Linked DNA regions of Rosistilla ulvae. Each later gene encodes a partner of the first gene's protein in a complex. Links are inferred from orthologs where the notes say so. Each region holds a gene or a part of one and is shown in the gene's direction. Other genes may lie near its edges.

The links.
Region 2: the proteins of hisF (region 1) and hisH are in contact, whole or in part, in a crystal structure (PDB 6RU0), measured with the Thermotoga maritima proteins. The link is inferred for Rosistilla ulvae from one-to-one orthologs. Residues at the interface, in WP_004080486.1 of Thermotoga maritima: Met1, Leu2, Ala3, Arg5, Ser40, Glu41, Asp45, Glu46, Ala70, Glu71, Ile73, Asp74, Ile75, Pro76, Phe77, Asp98, Lys99, Ser122, Gln123, Glu161, Thr195, Leu196, Asn247, Arg249, Glu251; in WP_004080484.1 of Thermotoga maritima: Asn15, Arg18, Arg22, Arg117, Leu118, Pro119, His120, Met121, Gly122, Trp123, Asn124, Asn134, Gly135, Tyr136, Tyr138, Val140, Tyr158, Glu180, Lys181, Ser182, Ser183, Lys184, Ile185.

What each region holds. Positions count from the first base shown.
Region 1 is NZ_CP036261.1:3,012,391-3,023,819, reverse strand. Bases 8,262-11,163 are described here. They hold hisF (imidazole glycerol phosphate synthase subunit HisF), read left to right. Parts: upstream 8,262-9,270; coding sequence 9,271-10,056; downstream 10,057-11,163. Other genes in these bases: EC9_RS10680 (type IV pilus twitching motility protein PilT), read left to right, coding at 10,196-11,163; EC9_RS10690 (cadherin domain-containing protein), read left to right, coding at 8,262-9,009. In the rest of the region: EC9_RS10710 (PSD1 and planctomycete cytochrome C domain-containing protein), read left to right, coding at 1-939; EC9_RS10705 (transposase), read left to right, coding at 1,316-1,657; EC9_RS10700 (DUF1501 domain-containing protein), read left to right, coding at 1,796-3,199; EC9_RS10695 (metal ABC transporter permease), read right to left, coding at 3,286-4,608; more of EC9_RS10690, read left to right, coding at 5,062-8,261; more of EC9_RS10680, read left to right, coding at 11,164-11,335.
Region 2 is NZ_CP036261.1:5,721,515-5,732,920, forward strand. What follows is about bases 5,145-8,023. They hold hisH (imidazole glycerol phosphate synthase subunit HisH), read left to right. Parts: upstream 5,145-6,213; coding sequence 6,214-6,834; downstream 6,835-8,023. Other genes in these bases: EC9_RS20240 (NADPH-dependent assimilatory sulfite reductase hemoprotein subunit), read right to left, coding at 5,145-5,202; EC9_RS20245 (c-type heme family protein), read right to left, coding at 5,345-5,887; EC9_RS20255 (tetratricopeptide repeat protein), read right to left, coding at 7,729-8,023. Also shown: EC9_RS20215 (hydrolase), read left to right, coding at 1-337; EC9_RS20220 (carboxypeptidase-like regulatory domain-containing protein), read right to left, coding at 354-818; EC9_RS20225 (DUF1559 domain-containing protein), read right to left, coding at 953-2,005; EC9_RS20230 (DUF309 domain-containing protein), read left to right, coding at 2,429-3,037; EC9_RS20235 (PAS domain S-box protein), read right to left, coding at 3,060-3,404; more of EC9_RS20240, read right to left, coding at 3,424-5,144; more of EC9_RS20255, read right to left, coding at 8,024-10,446; EC9_RS20260 (ABC transporter permease), read right to left, coding at 10,645-11,406. UniProt on the Escherichia coli protein: IGPS catalyzes the conversion of PRFAR and glutamine to IGP, AICAR and glutamate. The HisH subunit catalyzes the hydrolysis of glutamine to glutamate and ammonia as part of the synthesis of IGP and AICAR.

The sequences.
Region 1 (11,429 bases):
ACTGGCAAACGCCCCACGCATCCCGAGTTGCTCGATTGGTTAGCTGGTGAACTGGTTGCCAGCGGTTGGTCGATCAAGCACCTGCACCGCACGATCATGAACTCCGACACCTATTGTCGGTCGACTCGATACCCGCACCCCGCGGAAGCGGATGAAACACAAGAGCCCCAAACGCTTGATCGCGACGCGATGGCCCGCGCGTCGTACGCGTACGCAGTCTTCCTGCCGCGGCGTTTGAGTGCCGAAGAGCTTCGCGATTCGATGCTGAGTGTCAGCGGCGAATTAAATCCCGCGGTGGGTGGCATTCCCTGCCGACCGATCATCAATGCGGAAGTTGCGTTGCAACCGCGTCAGGTGATGGGAACGTTTGCTGCGGCGTGGACACCGAATCCCAAGCCACAGCAACGCAACCGCCGCTCGATCTACGTCTTGAAACTCCGCGGCTTAGTCACTCCGGGGCTCGAAGTCTTCAACGCGCCATCCCCCGACTTCTCCTGCGAACGCCGCGACACATCGACAGTCACGCCGCAGGTGTTTGCAATGTTTAACAGCCGCAACACCCACGCCCGGGCGAGGGCATTGGCAAGCGAAGCGATACAAAACACCTCCGATCCGACCGAAGCGATCGGCATGATTTATCAACGATTGTTTAGCCGCGAAGCGACGGCGGAAGAGATCGAGCGATCCGTGACGCATTGGCAGCGGATCTGGTCGATGCTGCCAGCGACAGCGGATCCGGTCGACCCGCCAGCTCGTGAAGTCATCCGCGAAGCGGTTGAGGAGAACACTGGCGAGCGATTCCGTTTCACCGAAACAAGACACGCTCTCGACGACTTCCAACCCGATATCCAACCGAGCGAAATGGATCAAAAAGCCCGAGCCTTGGCGGATGTTTGTTTAGTGCTGATGAATAGCAACGAATTTGTATACGTGTACTGATGGTCGCCAAGCACCAATACTAGCACGAAGCGCAAGCGAGTGAATGAATGAATTAGCCTACGAACGAACGCCCCCCGCTTGCGGTCGTGCGTTTATTGGGGGATGACCACTCGCTTGCGCGTCGTGCTGGTATTTTTGGAGATGTTGGACTCAACCGTTACATTGAATCCTGCGTCGTGAATGTCGCGATCGCTGTTCGCCGGAGCGCAGGTTGATGTCCGATCGCCCATTCAACACCGAAGAGCCCCTCGCATATTTTGTCACGTGGACATGTTATGGGACTTGGCTTCCCGGAGACGAGCGTGGTTGGCATCAATGGGGAAAAGGAGGAGCGAGGCCTCCTTGCGAACCACTGCAAAAGTTTGCCAAGTCTCAGATGAAAGAACCTGAGTTCCTGTTAACGGTTGATAACCGCCAGGTCGTTGAAGCGACGGTGGAGGAGCATTGCAAAATCCGGAACTGGTTGCTGCATGAAGTCAGTGCGCGATCGAATCATGTCCATGTGATTGCGACCGCAAGTGGATATCCACCAGAAACCGTTCGTGATCAACTGAAAGCCTGGTGTACTCGTAAGTTGAAAGCAAGCTATCCAAAGCGTGAACACTTTTGGACCGAAGGTGCTAGTTGCCGATACATCAATCACGAAGCCGATCTAGAATCCGCGATAGCATACGTGAGAGAAGCTCAGGACAGAAAAGGACTCGAAGACCAATACTAGCACGAAGCGCAAGCGAGTGAACAAGTGGAATCACTCGCTTGCGCTTCGTGCTAGTATTTTTGATACGCGGCTTTGAACGTGTGGTGTGCACGCGTTTTCGCTTCGTGCTGGTATTGCCTAAATATGTTGGACTCAACCATGCATACAATCAATCGCCGCGAAAGTCTTTTCCGACTTGGCACCTCGCTTGGCAGCATCGCCGCGACTGCACTGGTTTCCGACGATGCCCGTGCCAACGGCACCTCCACTTCCCCCCTTGCTCCCAAGGCTGGACATTTTCCGGCGAAGGCTAGGAACTGCATCTTTCTGATGATGGAGGGTGGGCCTTCGCACATCGACACCTTCGACCCCAAGCCGTCGCTGCGCAAGTTGCACTTGAAGGAATTCACTCGCCGGGGAGAGCAGAAATCGGCGATGAAAAGCGGCAAACGCTACTACGTCGAAAGTCCGTTTCGTTTCGGCAAACATGGCGAAAGCGGAGCCGACATGGCGGACAACTGGACGCACCTGTCCAAGCTCGCCGACGACTTGTGCTTCTATCGCGGATGCCAAGTCGACAGCGTCAATCATCCGACGGCGATGTATCAAATGAACTGCGGCAATCGCTTTGGCGGCGATCCGGGACTGGGAGCTTGGGTGACTTATGGACTGGGTAGCGAAAACCAAAACCTGCCCGGCTTCCTGGTCCTGCCCGAGGTGTCGTATCCTCAAGGCGGCGCGGCGAATTGGAGCAACGGCTACCTGCCCGCTTTCTATCAGGGAACGCCGCTGCGTCCCAAGGGATCGCCGATCCTCGACCTGCAACCGCCGCCCGGCGTGACCGCCGCGAGGCAGCGAGCGAATCTCGATTTTTTGAACAAGCTCAACGCCGACCATGCCGCGAAGCATCCCGCTCACGATGACCTAAACGCTCGGATCGAAAGTTATGAACTGGCCTTCCGGATGCAGATGGAAGTCCCCAATGCGATCGATCTATCGGGAGAGGACGCGAAGACGCTGGACCTTTATGGCATCGGCGGCGAGGCGACCGATGCCTTTGGCCGCAAGTGCCTGCTGGCTCGAAAGATGGTTGAAAAAGGAGTCCGCTTCGTCCAACTCTACAACGGTTCCTGGGACAGCCACGACTACATCGAACGCGCTCACGGCAACCTAGTCCGCAGCGTCGATCAACCGATCGCCGCGCTGATCCAAGACTTGAAACAGCGTGGATTGTTGGAGAGCACACTGATCGTGTGGTGCGGCGAATTCGGTCGCACTCCGGACAACGGAGTTCGTGGCGGCGTAGCATACGGTCGCGATCACAATCCCAACGCGATGACGATCTGGATGGCTGGAGGCGGCTGCAATGCCGGACATACGATCGGAGCGACCGACGAGCTGGGCATGACCGCTGTCGAAAACGTCCACCACGTCCGCGATTTCCACTGCACCCTGCTTCGCCTGCTGGGCTTGGACGACAACAAACTGACTTACTATCACGCCGGACGCTTTAAACAGCTCAGTCAATTCGGCGGCAAGGTGATCGATGAGCTGATTGCATGAACTGCCTGACAGCTTCAAACCGAAAGTTGGCGTGCCATAGATGCAGGAACGCGGCTCCTGAGGCTCGCGTATCCAAGCCGCGCCGATCAGTGCTCTAGCGGTGGGATCGGACTGCCGTGGGGATCGGTTTGCGTATCGCGGGTCTCGCGATTCAACTTGTCCCCCATCTCCGCATCGGTCACATGTTCCAGAGCGTCCGCTTTGGCGTGCAGTCGGTCGGTGTCGACTCCCGCTTCATCGACAAGGTATTGTTCCCACAGGCGATGGCTGCGGACAAGCCACCGCGCCTGGGTGCGTCCACGCTTGGTCAACCGATATCCGGCGTCGATCGGTTGCACGTTGCCACGCCCTTGATGCATTCGCAACAACACAGCAGTCGAGAGCGGACCGGCCATCAAGCGTTGCCCCAACTGGGCTCCCGTCGCGACAACATGGTCGCGGTGCTCTTCCATGCGGAACATCACCGCCAACACATCTTCCGCCAAGATCCGCCAGCTGAGGATTCGCCGCCGAATCGATTTGACCAGCACACCGTGTCGAGGTCCAAACAGCATCGCGACAACAAACAGCAACCCCGTGGCAACGGCCATCATCCCCGAGGTGCTTGTGCTGCGGTACCCGAACCAACCGGGAACGACCAGCGCCGACAGATGCCCTAGCACGCCCGAGGCGATCGCGATCAGACTGCTCAGCAAAATCACCATCCACAGCCGATCGGTCAACATCAGCGCCGCCGCTGGCGGCACAACAAACATTGCCACGACCAAGATATTGCCGACGCTTTCAAAACTTGCCACCGCGGTGATCGCCACCAGCGTCATCAGCGAATAATGGATCAACGTCGCTCGAAAGCCCAACGCGGTCGCCAGCGAAGCGTCGAACGAACTGAGTTTCAACTCTTTATAGAACAGCGTCACAAATGCGATGTTGATGCACAGCACCACGCTCAGCACCGCGACGACGCGGGGGATTTCCAGCCCGGCGAAACGCACAAGATCCAACGGCGTCAATTCGATCGCGCCATACAACACGCAGCCCGGATCGAGATCGACGTGATCGGCGGCTTGCACGATCATCACCAGACCAAGGGCAAATAGCGAGGTAAAGACGACTCCCATCGACGCCCCTTCATCGACTTTGCCAAACCCTCGGATCCACTCGCTGAACAGCGCCGTCAGCACGCCGACGATCACCGCGCCGACAAACATCGCGATGCTGCTGCGATTGCCCGTCAGCAGAAACGCCGCAGCTAGGCCGGGCAGGACCGCGTGGGTGATCGCGTCGCCCAGCATGCTCATCTTGCGAAGTACCAGGAAATTGCCGAGCAACGCCGCTGAAAGCGCGCAAAGACATCCCGCGACGATGATCCAACCGTCCAGCGACCATGTTAAGCTTTGCAATGCGTTCATCACTCCATCTTAATCGATGCCGCCGAGTACCGGGAGTCACGACCGAAATCGTCCCAGAGCGAATCCGTGGTTCCATTTTGAAGTAGCAGCCGCCACGCGAATACGGCTTGTCGTTTTAGCCGCATCACCGAATTGAGCGCAAGAGTCTCCGTCCAACACGTGAACGTACGGGGCGGATCAATCCCATGCTCACGCGTCGGGTTGCTCAACCGACGAACGGCTAACACGTGCCAGCGAAGCGTTGGAACATAAACACTCGATAGCCCAGGAATCGTCCTGCAGCCGCTCTCCGCAGCCACATCCCTTTGGGGAAAGGAATTTCTCCATACTTTGTAGACTCAGCAAATCCCAAACCTTAATATCAGGCCCTGGACTTTTCTTGCTCTTATAAAAGATTCCCGGCCCGCCAGTAATTTAATTGGGCTCAGCAATCGACATCAGGGACAAAACATCATGATGCACCACCGGACCAAACGACAACGTGGGCTTCGGCTCGAAGCTTTGGAACGCCGACATCTGTTGGCTGGCGTGATTAGCGAGCTTTCGATGGACACCACGGAACAGTTCTTCGAATTGCGTGGGCAGCCCGATGCGACGATTCCCCAAGGCACGTATTTTACGGTGGTCGAGAGCACCGGTAATTCACTGGGCGGACGGGTCGAAACGGTCCTGGATCTTTCGGGGCAATCTTACGGCGCCAATGGATTTCTGGTCGTGGCGCAGGCCGGTCATTCGTTTTCGATCGACGCGTCGGCCAACGCCTTGGTCAGTTCTTCGACCGCGATGAGCGGGCTGCCGGCGGGGGTGCATCTGGCCGGTGATTTCTCCGTCTTCACCGCGACGGCGTTTTTCCTGCAATCCTCGACTGCCCCGGTCGCTGGCGATGACATCGATCTCGACAACGATGGCACGATCGATCCCGACGGCGTTGCCGCAACATGGACGATTCACGATTCGGTTACGATCGGAAGGATCCATGATTTTTATGGATATGGGCAAACCGTCTTCGGCCCGCAATCCAACCAACAGTCGCTGCAAGCCAATTCCACCTATATCCCGACCGACGAAAACACCGGCGACAACTACGACTACGTTGCCCGGATCGGAGACTCCAGCGGATCGGGAGCGGAGGATTGGGTTGCCGCCCGACTGTACGACGATTTCGGCGACACGCAGGGACTCCGTTTGAACAACGGAAGCGTGATCAGCGATTCGGCGACGCCGACCGTTTTCAGCGGACGCGAATTGGACCACGTGGGGACCTATAATTTCTTTGGCGGAGTCCGCGGCAGGGTGACCAACAACTCCGCTGGTGCTCCGATCCCCGGTGTCACCGTACTGGCTGACACGAATGGTAACGGGATCCGCGACGTGATCACGACGGTGATCGAACCCGATTCGGTTCTCGCCGGCACCGAAATGACAAATCTCTTTCCAGGGATCACGCTGAGTGTTGCCGATCGATCGACCGGTGCTCTGAAAGGTGGGGTTTCATCGATAACCGAAACAATCGGCCTGGCTTCCACCGGTACGCGGGTGTTCGGCGACGACGCGGCATCGTTTGGGTTCAACGATGTGCTGCGCGTCGATTTTTATCGCGATGCCGATTCGGTGCAGATCGATGCAATCGGCGATGCTTTTTCCCTGCCAGCGGTCGTGCGAATGGAAGCGTTTAATCGCGATGGCGAATCGATTGCCTTCACCCGTAGCGTGTCATTGCAGAACGGCCAACGACAACAACTGAGATTGCAATCGGCGACCGGCGAAATCGCATCGGTGCTGATCTACGAGGAATCGGGCAATGGATGGTACGTCAACTACGACCGCATGGTCGTCACCCAAAAGGAAGCGATCGCAATAACCGACGCCGCCGGCGAATACCACTTGGGTTACCTGACGCCGGACAGCTACCAGATCACAATTCCCGAAGGCGTCGGCGCGATTCCTGTTCTGCCAGTCGACGCAACGCAAGCGGTCACGATCGATTCCACCGAGCACTTCGACGTCGACTTTGTGTTTACCAATAACCAGCCTCCCGTGATCGACACGACCACGCTGGTCATGGAGGTCGATGAAAACTCGCCGATCGTCACGCCCGTTGGAATCGTGCAAGCCTCCGATCCCAACGCTGGGCAGAGCATCCGGTATCGGTTGGTCGACGGCACCGGCAGAAGATACTTCGCCCTCGATCCAATCAGCGGGGAGATTCGGGTCAGCAATCCACGCGGGCTCGATTTCGAATTGTCCCGAGAGTATACGCTGGTCGTCGAAGCCTCCGATAGCTTTTTGCCCCGGCAAACGGATCAGGCCACGATCACCGTTTCGATAAATAATGCCAACGACGCGCCGACGTTTGCCGACAATCGATTCACGGTTGCCGAAGACGCTGCCGGCGGATTCGTTCTCGGCACGGTCCTGGCCAGCGACCAAGACGCGTTGAACGAAGACAGCATCGAGCCCGAATCCCCCAATGCGCCGATCGGCGAAGAGAGTGGACAGTTTACATTCGCGATCGCCGACCCCGTTTGGGGAGAAGCATTTTCGATCGATCCCGATTCGGGTGTGCTGACCTTGATCGACCCGGCAGTGCTCGATTTCGAAACCAGCCCTGAAATGTTGCTAACCATCGCCGCGACCGACCAAGGGCTTAAGCCACAAACAAAACTGGGCCAGGTTCGGATCATGGTGCTCGATGCGAATGAACCGCCGCAATTGGATGACACGCCGATCACCATCGGCGAGGATGCGCAACCCGGCAGCCTCGTGGCCCTACCCGCCATTTTCGATCCCGAAGGACACGATCTCTTCTCCCGAACGATCGTCTCGGGCAATGGCCAATCGATGTTCGAGATCGACAGTAACACCGGCGAGATCCGGTTAGCCAACGACGCGACATTGGACTATGAAAATCAGACGACATACCAGATCGTCGTGCGCGTTGTAGAGGTCCCCGACGGCGACGGTGAACCCGCCACAGCGTTGAGCTCGGAGACACCGCTGACGATCCAGGTTCTAAACGTGGACGAACCACCCCAGGTCGAATTTGACGCCACGGCGATCGCTGAAAATGCAGCCGCCGGAACCGTCGTGGCTTCCGTGTCGGCGATCGATCCCGAAGGGGAAGAGGTCACGATCACGCAACGTGGCGGGTCGACAAAGTTTGTCTTCGACCCGCTGACCAACCAGGTGAAAGTCGCCGACGGCGCGGTCCTCGACTTCGAGTCGGACCAGGAATACTCGATTCAATTGCGGGCAACCGACGCTTCCTTTCCGCCCAACTTCTCCGACTTGATCATTCCAATCACCGTTAACGACGCCCCCGAAACTCCGACGATCGTTTCGCAAACCTTAACCGTTCCGGAAAACTCTCCCACGGGACCATTGAACGCATCGGTCGCTGCGATCGACCCCGACTCCAACGATCCGCTTCGATACGAGATCGTTGCTGGTGACGGCGCGGCGGTGTTTACGATCGACGACGCCACCGGAAGACTGTCGCTGCGACCGGGAACAACCCTCGATTTCGAAGGCTCCCAAATTGAATTTGCGTTGGAGATCCTGGTAACCGACTCAACAGGGCTCTTCGACACCCAAACGGTTCAGGTCGTCGTGCAAGATGTCAACGAACGGCCGACGATCAGGCAGGATTTTGCGAATTTGCAATTGCAAGTCGGACGCCGATTCTGTTTCACCTTTGGCGACGATTTGTTCTCCGACCCCGATGCAAACACCACGTTTGAAGTATCGCTTTCGAGCAGCCAAGGCGAATTGCCCGATTGGCTGTCCTACGACAGCGTCACCCGCAACTTGCATGGCACTCCGCAATCAGACGACGTGGGAGTGATCTCGCTGGGCGTTCGCGTAACCGATTCGGGTGAAGTGCCGTTGACCGCATCGGACGCCTTCACCGTCTCGGTCCTCGATTCCGATGTAGGTGATTTTTATACGTCGAATTGTGTTTCGGCGTGGCAAAACCCAGGGGACCGATTCGACGTCAACGACGATGGTAGTGTCGCCCCGATCGACGCGGTGATCATCCTGAACTACCTGAATCGCTATGGAGCTCAAACGGTCCCCGAGGGGCAGGCACCACCTCACTATCTCGATGTCGATGGCGACAGCATCATTCGTCCGATCGATGCGTTGCAGGTGTTGAATTATCTAAATTCGAACCCTTCGCGCACCGCTGTTCCCGCTCCCGAAGCCGAGCAGACTGCGACAGCCACCGACGCTGCACTGTTGGAATTGACCGCCATTCCGCAGCAAGACGCAGCCACGGCGGATGGTTCCCCCGACGCGACACCCGCGTGGAATCACTCCAGCGGGGATGCCGATCGCGACGACGAACCCAATGACAACGCGGCGATCGACGAATCGCTGCGGCAGTTTTTGTTAGCTTAGCGACGGGGCTCGCCGACATCGCCAAAGTCGTTCCGGTCGAACAAGTTAGTTATTGCCAAGGCAATCCAGCCGGGCGTGGCCATGGTGCCGTGGAGTCGGTCGGGCGAAGCGAACGGCAGCCCCCAGGGCACATTGAACAGACGGGGGCTAGCTCACCGACCGATCCCTTCGGTCGCCGGCAGACACCGTCTCGCTTGCAAATGGCGGTTGGCGTATGATCGGATACGTATCCCCAAACCAAGCGGAGTTCTCCAGAACATCATGCTCGCAAAACGTGTTATCCCCTGTCTGGACGTCAGTTTAGGTCGCGTCGTCAAAGGGACGAATTTTGTCAACCTTCGCGACGCCGGCGATCCGGTCGAAGTCGCGGCGCGTTACGAACGCGAAGGGGCCGACGAATTGGTCTTCCTGGACATCACCGCCAGCCACGAAGAGCGGGACATCATCATCGATGTCGTGCAACGCACGGCCGAACAGATCTTCATGCCTTTGACCGTCGGCGGCGGAATTCGCAGCCTCGAAGACATCCGTGCGCTGTTGAGCGCCGGTGCCGACAAGGTCTCGATCAATTCAGCCGCCTGCAAGGATCCCGAACTGGTCCGCGCGGCAGCCGATCGATTTGGCAGCCAATGCATCGTCGTGAACATCGATCCCAAGCGGGTCGTCGTCGATGGAGAGACAAAATTCGAAGTCTTCATCAACGGCGGCCGCAAGCCGACAGGGCTGCAAGCTGTCGCCTGGGCTCAAGAAGTTCAGCGGCTCGGCGCCGGCGAGATCGTACTGACTAGCATGGACGCCGACGGAACCTGCGACGGATACGACTTGGAAATCACCGCAGCGGTCAGCAACGCGGTTTCGATCCCGGTGGTTGCTAGCGGCGGGGCGGGGAAACCGGAGCACTTGGCCGACGCAATCGAAATCGGCCGCGCCGATGCGGCTCTTGCGGCCAGCATCTTCCACTTCGGACAGTTTACAATTGAAGAGACCAAACGCGTGATGGCGGACCGTGGAATTCCTGTTCGACTGGGATCGGGTGTCTGCCGATAAAAGAGATCATCGGGACGTGACCGCCGCCCATTGTTAGACCTCAAGACGAAAGCAGACGACGATGAAGCCAAAGACAGCTGAAAAGCCCGCGATCCCCGCTCCCGATCCTTCGATCTCGCCCGAGGCGCAACGCACCGCGATGATGGCTCGGTTGAAATCGAGCCTGCTGCAAGAGAAAAAAGAGCTGCCGGTCGACAAGATCTTCCGCGCCTTGGTCAAGCTGGAAGGCTCCGATCTTCACTTGAAAGTCGGCCAACCGCCGATGGTCCGCGTCGGTGGCGAACTGAAGCCGCTGAATCGTGGCCCGATCGACACCGAAGAGATGGTCGATCTGTTGCTGCCGATGATGGATCAACGCAATCTGATGATCTTCGAAGAGGAGGGCGGGGCCGACTTTTCGTATCAATGCGAAGTCGATGGCGTTCGCTGGCGATTCCGTATCAACATGCTCAAATCGCTCGGCAACATGGGCCTTGTCGCGCGGCGAATCAGCAATTTCATCCCCGACTTTCGCGGGCTCTTCCTCCCCGAATCGATCGAAAAATTGTGCCACTACGAACAGGGCATGGTGCTGTTGGCGGGAGTCACCGGTTCGGGAAAAAGTACGACGATCGGTTCGATGCTGAACTACATCAACAGCATCTATCGCAAGCACATCCTAACGCTCGAAGATCCGATCGAGTTTATCTTCACCGAGGATAAGAGTCTGATCAACCAGCGGGAGATCGGCCAGGACGTCGTCGACTTTAGCGTCGGCATGAAACACGCGGTGCGTGAAGATCCCGACATCATCCTGGTCGGTGAGCTTCGCGACGAAGAGACCTTTATGACGGCGATCCACGCCGCAGAGACCGGTCACTTGGTCTTCGGAACGATTCACGCGGCGAGTGCGTCGACCTGCATCGGTCGTATTCTCGACCTCTTCCCCGAATCGTTGCACGGCGCGATCCGTTCGGCGATCGCCTTTAATATGAAGGGGATCGTCGCCCAGAAATTGCTCCGCAGCATCAAACCAGGCGTCTCCCGTGTGCCGACCTGCGAAGTCATGACCTTCACGCCGATGATCACCAAATTGATCCTCGAAGGGCACGACAGCAAGCTGCCCGATGCGATTCGGATCGGTGCCGAGGATGGCATGCAGGACTTTACGATGAGTCTGAAGCAGTTGATCGACGACGAATTGATCGACCGCCCAACCGCCTTCGCCGTCGCTCCCAACAAAGACGCCCTCAAGATGGCGCTCAAGGGAATCGACGTCAAAGCCCCCGGCATCATCTGATCCCGGCAACGTTGGAGTAGAGCCTTCAGGCGACCTCAACATCGCGTTGGAGTCGAGTCTTCAGGCGAAGGCTCGACATCGCATCGATCGCCTA
Region 2 (11,406 bases), 2.7 Mb from region 1 along the record:
CCAAGCCAATGAACGCGAAGGCTTTGAGGTTCGCTTGCATGGCGGTTTCCATGCGCCGCCAAAGAGTGTCGACGATCGCACACGGGAAATTCAACGCGCTGTCGAAGCTTCTTTAGATGCTTCGGAACCGGCGATCCGATGGCAACCGACCGGCGGAGCTTGCGACGGCAGCAAGCTCGCATTTTATGGACTGCCCAACGTCGACACGTTGGGCCCTCGCGGCGGCAATCTACACAGCCCCGATGAATGGGTCGACACCGCGTCGATCGTTCCCAAAGCCACGTCGATCGTCCGTCTGTTGACAGCCTATGCGCGTGGCGATAAATGGATGTGTTAGGACTGGTGCGGTCGACCTAACGTTTGCGTTTCGAGTTCAGATCGAATTCCATTTCCGGATTGGTTCCGGCTTTGATGTCGGCAAACATCGTGCACATCTCCGGGTTGTTGTATGCGGGAGGCAAGATGTTTTCGGCCCCCACATCTGCGGCGGTAGCTCCAGGAGGGATCGGCGAGCCATCGGGTTGAGCCAGCTTTTGGAAGATGACTTTGTATTTGCCTTCCCGAACGCCATCTTGCCCCTCGACCGACGTGACGCTGAACGCGCCGTTCGCATCGGTGACACCAAAACCGCCGCGTCCAGCGACGCCCGCTTCGGGCAACAACGATACCGAGACACCTTCGATTGGCTTGCCATCCATTAGCACGCGGCCCGATGCCGGATAGACGTCGGCCAACGGAGGACCGCCGTCACAGCCAACGGCCAGCAGAACCAACAAAGAAGCGGCACAGAACAAGCGACGATCATAAACGAGAGTCATCAGAAGGGGGCTCCAGAACGAGAGGGAATTGACTTGCGAGATGAGTATTGGGTAGTGTTTTAACCGCGGCGACGCTTCCAGGACCGGCGAATCGGCCCGTCCTGGAATTGTGCGCCGCAAGGCATGGTTCGAGATTAAAATTCACCAACGACGTTTCCGTCGGAGATCGCGGTGATGTTGTTGAGGACCACTTGGTCGGTGGTTTCGGTCATGAAATGGACCGATCCATCGGCGAATACCGCTTGGGCTCCGCCGGGATGGGTGCTTCCGGCGGTTCCCCATTCGCCCAATTGGCTAGCGCGGGGCGTTCGCGAATTGGGAGGCGAATCCCAGTTGCAGCACTCGTTGTCGTTGATACCGCGAGACCATCCCAGATCGACGCCTTGACCGGCCCATTTGGCATAGCCCCAAGTGGGAACCGATCCATCGACGACCGCACGCAGCGTTTCGGCTACGGCAACGGTGTTGCTGGTTCCATCGGTGATATCGCGAAACCGCGACGATTCGTCGTGTCCAAACAGACGTTTGCTGGTGAACCCGGTGTCACGGCTCCACTTCTCGGCGGTGCTGGACAACCGACGCATGCTGAAGTCGTAATTCGTGTAGGCACCCAACAAGCTGGTCGTACCGGCCGAAATCGAATAGCTCGCCGAGTCGGTGGGGTAGTGGGTTGGGTTGGGATCCGATGGGCACAAGAAGGCTTCGACCGATGTGCTGACGACGACATCGTTGGCGTTGCCCGCTTCACCTGGTTTCGGGCCGGCGAATCCAACGCCACCGCGATCGTAGCCGCCGGTGGGGAGGTTCATGTCGATTTGATCCTGCAGGTTTTGCAGTTCGATAAAGGGTAGCAACAGCATCCAACCGCGATGGTTCAAAACGCCGTTTGCTGCGGGAGCGGCACTTTCGGCGGTGACCGAACCGTCACCCGAAGTGGAGTAGGGAAAGACTCGATGCGTGTCGTGATAGTTGTGCAGCGCCAGACCGATCTGCTTCATGTTATTGGAACATGACATCCGACGAGCGGCTTCGCGAGCGGCTTGAACGGCAGGCAAAAGCAGCCCAACCAGAATACCAATGATCGCAATTACGACTAACAATTCGACAAGTGTGAACCCCGAGCGGTGTGGTTGCGTGTTGGGGCGAAGTGAGCGGTGCTGGGACGGGGAAACGTGCCGTGATTTCATGCGGGCGGGTCCTGAATTTAGAGGGGTGAGAATTTAATATTGGGATTGGGGCCCCGGCTGATAGATGCACACGGAGTGCCAAGAAATGTCGCTGCAACGCTTCTGGTGTATCGCGGTTGTGCCACACGGGCTCTGCACCACAATGGCTAGAACGCATGGTGGGTGGCGAGGATTACTTCGCTGATGCCTCGCTTACGGCATGTTGGATTCCGTAACGGAAGTTGGGCACGATGCCTTTGCGGCGCCGTTTTTTTTTTGAGTTATTTGTGTTTCGCAACGAATGCCTTGTCGTTGAGCTACGCTGCTTAAAACTAGGGCATGAGGTTTGGTAGGAATGGCGTGTGTGTGTTGGACCGAGCGAGTGGTTGCTGTGGTGGCGTTATTCCGCAATGACCTGGACTCTTCTTTTGACTGGAATCGATCGTGAAGAAACCGGAATCGACCGACCCGCCGATGCCGCCGCCGCGTTTTTCAACGCGCCGGTTTCCTGTCTACGCCTACGTTCCGGGGATGCATCCCCATCCGTTCTCGGATCCTCGCGGGCACAGCTGGGACGCGGTGGCCAGGGCGGTTGATCCCGCCGACCGGGTGTCGATCCGCAATCGTCACCTTTGGGCGGTCGATCTGTTTAACCACGGCTACGTCTGGGAAGCGCATGAAGCGTGGGAGTCGCTGTGGATCGCTGCTGGACGCGTCGGCCCTGCGGCGACGTTTCTGAAGGGGCTGATCAAACTCGCCGCGGCCGGTGTCAAAGCGCGGCAGGGGAAACTGGTTGGCGTTCGGCGCCACGCGCGGCGAGCGGCGGAGCTGTTTTTGGAAGCTGCCGACGATCGAGGCTTTTCCTGCGAGCTGCAGTTTGGGCTTTCATGTCAGTTGATGCGACAGAACAGCATGAATGTGTTGGATGCCGCGGCAAGCATCGTCGATCGCGCGCCGCAACCTGTCGTGCGGGTGTTGCCGGTCGTGTTGCAGCCGATCTTTCCCAGCGATGATGCCGAATCCCCTCCGCCCGCAGCGGATGAGCCATCGTAGCGAGGGACCAAAGCCGGCAGGACTAATCCGTTTGTTTCGGTGCTTGCAGGTCTTCGCGGATGATCGCAACGGTCAGAGCGATCCGGATCGTCTGGCCGTTCTTGTGGAGTGCTGGAACGCGGATCAGGTTGGTCCCCAGATGCGTCTGCCCCGACGCGATCGCACTATGAAAACCGTCCCAGTGTGGTTTTCGCGAAGCGTGGGGAATAAAGAAGTCCATCGATTTGCCCAGGACTTCGTCGGCGCTGTACCCCAGCAAGCGAACGGCTCCCGGATTCCACAAGATGATCTCGCCGCGGCGATCGACGGCGATGATGGCATCGCCGACACATTGAACGAATTGGTCGAGGTCCAAATCGGTTTTCATTAACTCAGTTCTCGAGGACTCACGTTTCTTGATCTAACTGCAACAACGCTTCGACGCCGACGCGATTGCAGTAATCGCCAAGACTCTCCCCCGCGGTTCGATGCTGTTTGAAATGAACCAACACGGGACGCAGTTCGTCGACGATCCGGCTCATCGGAACCTGATCCTTGAAGACTTTGTTCATTCGCGTACCCAGCAGGTTGCCACCGATGAACAGCGTGTAGCGGCCTTCGCCCGTCTTGCCGTCGGCACTACGGCCAACCAGACCGATGTCGGCGTTATAGGGTCGGGCACAGCCGTTGGGACATCCGGTCATCCGGATCGTGAACTGTTCGTCCGCCAAACCAAGTAAGCTGAGTTCGGCTTCGACCGCGCCGATCACAGTCGGCAACACGCGTTCGCTTTCGGTAATCGCCAAGCCGCAGGTTGGCAGCGCCGGACATGCGAACGCAAACCGCCGGGCGTTGCTGATCTGATCGACAGTGACAACGCCGTGTTCGGCCAGCAGTTGTTGGATAGTGTCGCGTTGATCTTCTTCGAGATCGCACAACAAGATGTTTTGCTGAGCGGTCAGTCGAGCGTTGCTGACATGGTCGGTGAACAGCTTGCGAAGAGCTGTCTTCAGTCGCAGCGGGCCATCGTCTTTGACTCGACCGTTTTCGATCGGCAGCCCCAAGAAGAACTTGCCGTCTCCTTGCGCGTGCCATCCCATGTGATCATCGTGTCGTGTCACGTCGACCGGATTGGGAGCGGGCAACGGACGTGGCAAGCTGCCATCGGCAACGCCGCAGATCGATTCGGCTTCGGACAGATACGATTCGACTTTCGCTTTAAACGCCGCGAGACCCAGGTTGTGGATCAGATATTTCATCCGGGCTTGGCTGCGGTCGGCGCGGTTGCCGAAGTCGCGTTGCACCAGGATGATCGCGGTGATGATCGGCAGCAATTGATCGGGCGTGACAAACGTCAATCGATGCGCTAGTGCTGGGAAACAGTTCTTCTTGCTGGGAGTCGTCCCCATGCCGCCGCCAACCAAAACGTTGAATCCAACCAGTTCGTCCCCGCTGGTGACGCCCAGCAGGCCGAGGTCGTTGTCGTAGACGTCGATGCAATTGTCATCGCTGAGCGCGAGGCCGATTTTAAATTTCCGCGGCAGATAGGCTTTGCCATAGATCGGATCGGGTTCGGGTTCATCCGGCGGTCCGACGACCTGCTGGCGTTCACCCGACTGCGGATCCTTGATCCAGATTTCATGATAGGCTTGCGTCTTTGGCCGCACGTGGACAGCGATCTCGTCGGCAATTTCCTGCAAGCGATCGCGGAGCCCGTTCTGGCGCAGCGGTGCCGGGCAACAGCAGACGTTGCGCGTCACGTCGCCGCAAGCCGATTGCGTGGAAAGCTTGATCTCATTGATGCGATGAATCGTGCTCCAGAGATTGGCTTTCACCACCCCGTGCAACTGGATGCTCTGTCGCGTCGTGATCCGAATCGTCCCATTGCCCAGTTCGTCGGCGATGTCCAGTTCCCCGAGAAACTGTGTGGCGGTGATCTTGCCGCCGGGGATGCGATTGCGAACCATGAAGGAATAGGCTTTGCCAAGCCCTTCTTTTCGGCGAGGCGTCCGCAGGTCGCGGTCGTCCTGTTGGTAGGTGCCGTGAAATTTCAGCAGCTTGGTTGTGGCATCGGCGACGTGGTCGGTAGCGGCATCGGCCAATTCGTCGGCGATCGAACCACGCAACCCACAGCTGGCTTCTTTGATCACTTCAACTTTCGTTTTTTTTGGCTCCGGATCCGACATGCGTCGTGTTCCTCGTTGTGGGTGTGGCGGTTGAATATCTCGTTATTGTCGAGTTGATAGAAAGACGCTCCGTGAAAAACGAAGCGTCTGGTTGTTGCCGCGTCGTGGTATCGCAAACGGCATTGCCTGAGTGGTTGCCAACCTATTGGATCGGCACGGTGTAACTGATCGCTCCGATCGGTTCGCCTGGTTTGGCGTCAGCGTAGTGCGCGTGGCACATTACACATTTTTGCATCACCACGGGTACGGGAGTCAACGCGCGCAGATAATGTTTGCCGTCGCGGACGACCACTTGATCGACAGTCTTTGCACCCGCTTTCAATTTCTTGATACCCGATTTTTCAAAGTCGTCTTTGGCGACGTTGTCCGATTCGTAGGGATCGCCGGTGGCGTCGATCAAGCGAATCGTATTGTCGCTCCCCTCGGAGATGTTTTTGAACAACAGGACCGCGGCGCTTCCGGCGGCAAAGTCGTCATCGTCGTTGACGTATTTGTCGGTCACCAAAACGATCGTTTGCTTAAAGATGTTGTCGAGCGTTTGCACGGTCTGCCGCGATCGCTGGACCGCTTTCGCGTTGGGGGCCGGGTCCTGAGCCGGTGCGTTGGGGGAGGTGATCACCTGAAAACCACCAATCGCAGCGACGGCCAGTGTCGCCAGACGGACTTTAAGAGAGATTCGCTTCATTCCAGAGTCTCCTGTTCGCAGAAAGGGGAGCAAGATTCGCGTCGATCGCTAAAGATGCATATTTGGCACAGCTTTTGTAGATCTTCTGGGGAACGGTGTCAACTGTGACAGATCGTCCGTTGTTGGACGCGGTTGGATCGGATGTCCGCCACAGCGCAGCCGCCATCGCAAAGTGACCAGTTGCGTTGGTGAGAGAGCTTGCAGCGTTGGGCCACCGCGAACCAACCCTTCGCGAATACCGTCTATCGGGTTAAAATCGCCGAGCAACGCGGCACAGGCCCGAAATCAACGCATCCGTCAAACGAAACTCCACCGGCCAAGTCATCATGATCACGATTGTCGATTACCAAATGGGCAACCTCCGCAGCGTCAGTAAGGCGATCCAACGCGTGGGGGAAGAGACGCTGATCACGTCGGACCCGGGCGAGATCGCGTCGGCGGAGAAGTTGATTTTGCCGGGCGTCGGCGGTTTCAAAGATGCCATCGCCGAACTGAATCGCCGCGACCTAGCCAACCCAATCCGTGATTTCATCGATTCGGGACTCCCCTTTCTGGGGATCTGCCTGGGGCTGCAGATGCTATTCGACAGCAGCGAAGAGGGGGGGCAGCACGAGGGACTGGGAATCATTCCCGGAGAAGTCGTTCGCTTTCCCGCAGACCCCGCGTTGAAGGTGCCGCACATGGGCTGGAACCAGGTCCAGATCACGCAACCGACGCCGCTGATGCAGGGGATCGAGCCGGGGACGCACTTCTACTTCGTTCACTCCTATTACGTCAAGCCGAGCGATCGCAGCGTCGTCGCGATCGAAGCCGACTACGGGGCTCCTTTCTGTGCCGCGATCTGGCGCGACAATCTGCACGCGACTCAGTTCCATCCCGAAAAGAGCCAAGGCAACGGAATGAAGTTGCTGAAGAACTTCGTCTCGCTGGATGCGCCCGGCGAGTGAAGTTTGTCGTTCTTCACCCTCCGCCAGACGCAGTTTGAAGGGGAGGGTCGAACGAGCGCAGCGTTGATCGGGGAGGCTTTGCGTGAGATCGACTTCGGCGTCTTTGACTCACGGACAGCCCTCCCCGAAAAACTCGCTAAACGCTCGTTTTTCGACCCTCCCGGCGTTGCCGGGCGGGTGAAGTTGCGCGTTCTTCACCCTCCGCCAAACGTAGTTTGAAGGGGAGGGTCGAACGAGCGCAGCGTTGTTCGGGGAGGCTTTGCGTGAGATCGACTTCGGCGTCTTTGACTCACGGACAGCCCTCCCCGAAAAACTCGCTAAACGCTCGTTTTTCGACCCTCCCGGCGTTGCCGGGCGGGTGAAGTTGCGCGTTCTTCACCCTCCGCCAAACGTAGTTTGAAGGGGAGGGTCGAACGAGCGCAGCGTTGTTCGGGGAGGCTTTGCGTGAGATCGACTTCGGCGTCTTTGACTCACGGACAGCCCTCCCCGAAAAACTTGCTAAACGCTCGTTTTGCGACCCTCCCGGCGTTGCCGGACGGGTGAAGTTGCGCGTTCTTCACCCTCCCCAAACGTAGTTTGAAGGGGAGGGTCGAACGAGCGCAGCGTTGTTCGGGGAGGCTTTGCGTGAGATCGACTCCGGCGTCTTTGACTCACGGACAGCCCTCCCCGAAAAACTTGCTAAACGCTCGTTTTTTGACCCTCCCGGCGTTGCCGGGCGGGTGAAGTTGCGCGTTCTTCACCCTCCGCCAGACGTAGTTTGAAGCGGAGGGTCGAACGAGCGCAGCGTTGTTCGGGGAGGTGAGTTCGCTGTGCAAAGATGTGTCGGTGCGACCTCGTGCTGTGCCCTCGTCGGGAAACTCGTTGGCTTTGCTGGGCGAATAAAGGTGGGCTGTCTTAATTGCCACCGCGAAAACGTTTCAGTTGTTCGTGCAGGTGGTAGTCGTCGGGAACGTCTAACAAACAGTTCATTTCGACTTGGATCGCTTGATCGGTCTCGCCCATCCGAAACAGGACCTCGGCCAACGTATCGCGGTAGGAATACGACTCGGGAAATTCCGCCACCGCCGACATCGACAGCTCCAATGCGCGATCCAAGTGGCGATTGTGGATCGCGGCAACCCAAGCGATGTTGTTGGCCATGTTGGCGTTCAACGGAAAGCGAGTCAGGTGTTTGGTTGCCGCAGCAAAGATCTTGTCCAAGGTTTGGTCGGCGAATTGGGTGTGTCCTTGTGCGCGGATTTCCAGCAATTGCTGCTCGGCAAAATCAATGTTGGCTGGGCTGGAGCGGAGCGCCATTTTCATTTGCTGTGTCGCCGTCGCGACGTCTCCGCGGTTGAGTGCCTGCCGCGCGGACGCTTCGTAAGAATCGAAGACGATGTTTTGGTAAGACCCCATGTCTCGCAACATCGTGGGACTCAGCGTCCGGTCCAGCAAGCGTTGGTTCAGCCGAGCGATCTCCTGTGGCGACTTGTTGTCCTCTAGTCCCAACAGCAATCGGATCGCGCGGTAGTGATACGAACCGGAGGAGTTCTCGGGAGTATCGTGAATGACTTTGTTGGCGTATCGGATGGCGCCTGGCAGATCGTCGAACTGACCGAACGCGACCGCGACGTCGAAGTACTGGGCGGCATCCAAAGCTAACAGGTCCAACCGATCGACGATCGCTTTCGCTTCGTCCTCTTGTCCGGCTAGCCGTCGCGATTTGGACAAACCGACAAGGGTTTCGGGATGGTTCGGAAAGCGTTCCCAGAGATTTTGATAAGAGTCCGCCGCGGCCCGCATGTTCCCCAATTGGAACTGCCGGCGTGCGAGTGCGGTCGTCGCTTCATAGTCGTTGTTTTGAGCGGCCCTTCGATAAAACGTATTGGCCCAGTCGTCGCGAGCATAAGTTTGGAAGAACTCGGCAATTTCTCGGCACAACACGACGTTGAACTGCCCATCGTCGCTGTCCAATTGATCGTACAACCAGGTTGCCAAACGATTCAGGTCGATACTACGATTCCAGCCCGCGGGCAATTTGCCGTGCGACAGATCGACCAACACGCGAGCCCGCTGTGTGACCGTCCAGCCAGGTTCCAGTTGGTCTAAAGCATGCCAAAGTTCATTGCCGATCGATGTTCCAAACAACGCTTCGGTCGCTTTCCCATCGCTCGAAGGCATCCTCAGCAACGGTTCGGCAAGTTCGATCGCAAAGGTTGAGTCGTTGCGTTGCAGCACCGTTTGGATAACTTCCAAACGGTGCATAATCCCTTCGCCACGCGTCAGCGACGAGACGCGTCGCAGCGCTTGCCGCGCCGCCGGAGCATAGCCTAACTGGTAGGCCAGCGAACAGGCGGCGAGGCAACGTTCGAAGGCTTGTGGCCGCTGCGTTGGAAGGTCGTCATCCTCCAGGTTTTCCGCCTGCTGTCGCGTTTCATCCGCCATTGCCAACAGGCTCGATTCCAGCGAGGCGGTATCGCCCCCAAGGATTTCCAATGCGCGCTGGTAATCGGTTTGCTGGACCAACAGTTCGGCCGCTTGAAGCGGCATTCGATCCGATAATACCTCGATGGCCCGATCGGTTCGGTCGACCGCGATCAACGTCTCCGCTGCTTCGAAGACTGTGGTTGTGAGATCGCTGCGATACCGTCGGGATTGCGACTGAAGCGTATCGATCGCCGTTAGGAAGTCGTCGGACGTAACCAGTTCGACCAACCGATTCACGATCTCGTCGCATTGTTCGGTTTGTTGGCTGCGATACAGTCCAATGATCCACAACAACATCGGTTTCGCTTTTTCACGACATCGCATCAAATAGGAGGCAGCGTTTTGAGCGTCATCGAGTTCGATGGGCTCGAGCAATTCCACCGCATCGGTTTGTTGTCGCGATGATTCGACCAACCCCTTCCAATCCAAAGCGGCAAACTGCAGACGCGACATCAATTCCGGATCGTCCTGGCCGGCCCATTGGATCGCTTCGTCCTGCATGCCCATCGTCCAACGGATGAAAACTTCGACCTTCCGGCGGCTGGCAGGCTGCATCTCATCGGCGGCTTGCGCGAGCGTGAGGCAATCGTCGTGGCTGCTGCCCATTTGAAACATCATCTGGCTGCGTCGGAGCGCGACGATCGGCATGTGCGACATCTCGCCTAACAGTTCGATAAACGGTTCGGACTGGCCTCTTTCCAGAGCGAGGTAGGCGAGGTAAGGGAAATGACGCAACAGATCAATTTGCACACGCTGACGAAACGCCTGGGACTTCGATTGTCGCAGCGCCACGTTTAACCCGCTCAATTGTTCCAACGCGATCAGGTCGGCAAGGCTGGGCTGATTTTCGTCGTCGGCACCGCGCAACAATCGGGCAACGTTTGCAGGGGTCTGTTGGCGAATCCCCAGTTTCCATTGCTCCTGAATCCAACGGGCCCGCATGCGCACTTCGGGGTCGTCGCTCTGTTCCGCCGCCAGCACCTCCGCCTCACTGCCCAGTTCCCACATCTCCTGCATGGCGTTCTGACGGTCGGAGAATTCGCGGCTGGAGAGCCTCTGCTGCAAGCGATCGTCATGGGGCGACGGCTGAGGCGATTGCGCCAAGGCGGGCGACCGCATCAGGCAACCGCTCACAAGAACAGCCACCGAGAACCAGCATCGTTTACGTTGCAGCAATCGCAGAATCATCGGAGACATCACCAAGCGTTTCGATTCAGGGAATCGGGATGCGGAATTTGCGTCTTTCTATCCTAACGCATCGCGGCGGAAACAAAAGTCAAATCGAATCTGTCCCCAACGCGGCGGTGTCGGGACAGCTGGCAGCCGCCGGAAACGTTTGGGGTGTTAAAAGTCTTGTCGCGAAACGTAGTAGCAGCCGCAGCCGAGCATCAAAAGCGTGAAAATCCCACAGTTCACCAACGGCTGCCAGATCTTCAAGACGCGTCGATCGTAGGCCAAATCGACTTCCGATGGTGGCCCGGCGGCGATTTCTCGCTCGCCGATCACGATCCCTTCGACAGTTTCTCCCAATTCGCCCGGCTTGGGGAAAACCGTATGGATCGGTTGGACGATCCAATCCTGCAGCCAGCGCCAAATACCACGCTCGGGTTGCCATGTTGCCTGGACCGAACCGTCGGTCAGGTCGAGCGCCAGAACATGGTCCAATTCGTAAGCGATCAACAATGTGTTTGAATCGCTCCAGTTCAGTTGGGCAATCGAACCTTGGTGCGGGATCGAGACGGGGATGGAGGTTCCCATCGACGTATCGATCACCTGGACCGTTTTGTCGGCAAACAGGATCGCGACGCGATCACCGCCATCGCGGGCCGCCCGCAGTTCGGTCGGGGTGCTAGCCGCATCGAGGTCGACGTCGTACAGCTTCTCCAGCGTTTGCAGGTCGTAGATTTCGATTCCCGAATCCTCCCGCGCGATCATCAGGTGTTGGGATGTCGCAGCGATGGCGCCCCGTTGGTTCGCCGCCCCCGGCAGGCTGATCTCTCGATCGATCTTCAGTCGTCGGTCTTCGCCGGCGGTCAAACGAATCAAGCGACCACGCGTGTAAGCGACCACCGATGACGACCGCGGTACGGCGTCGACACTCATCGG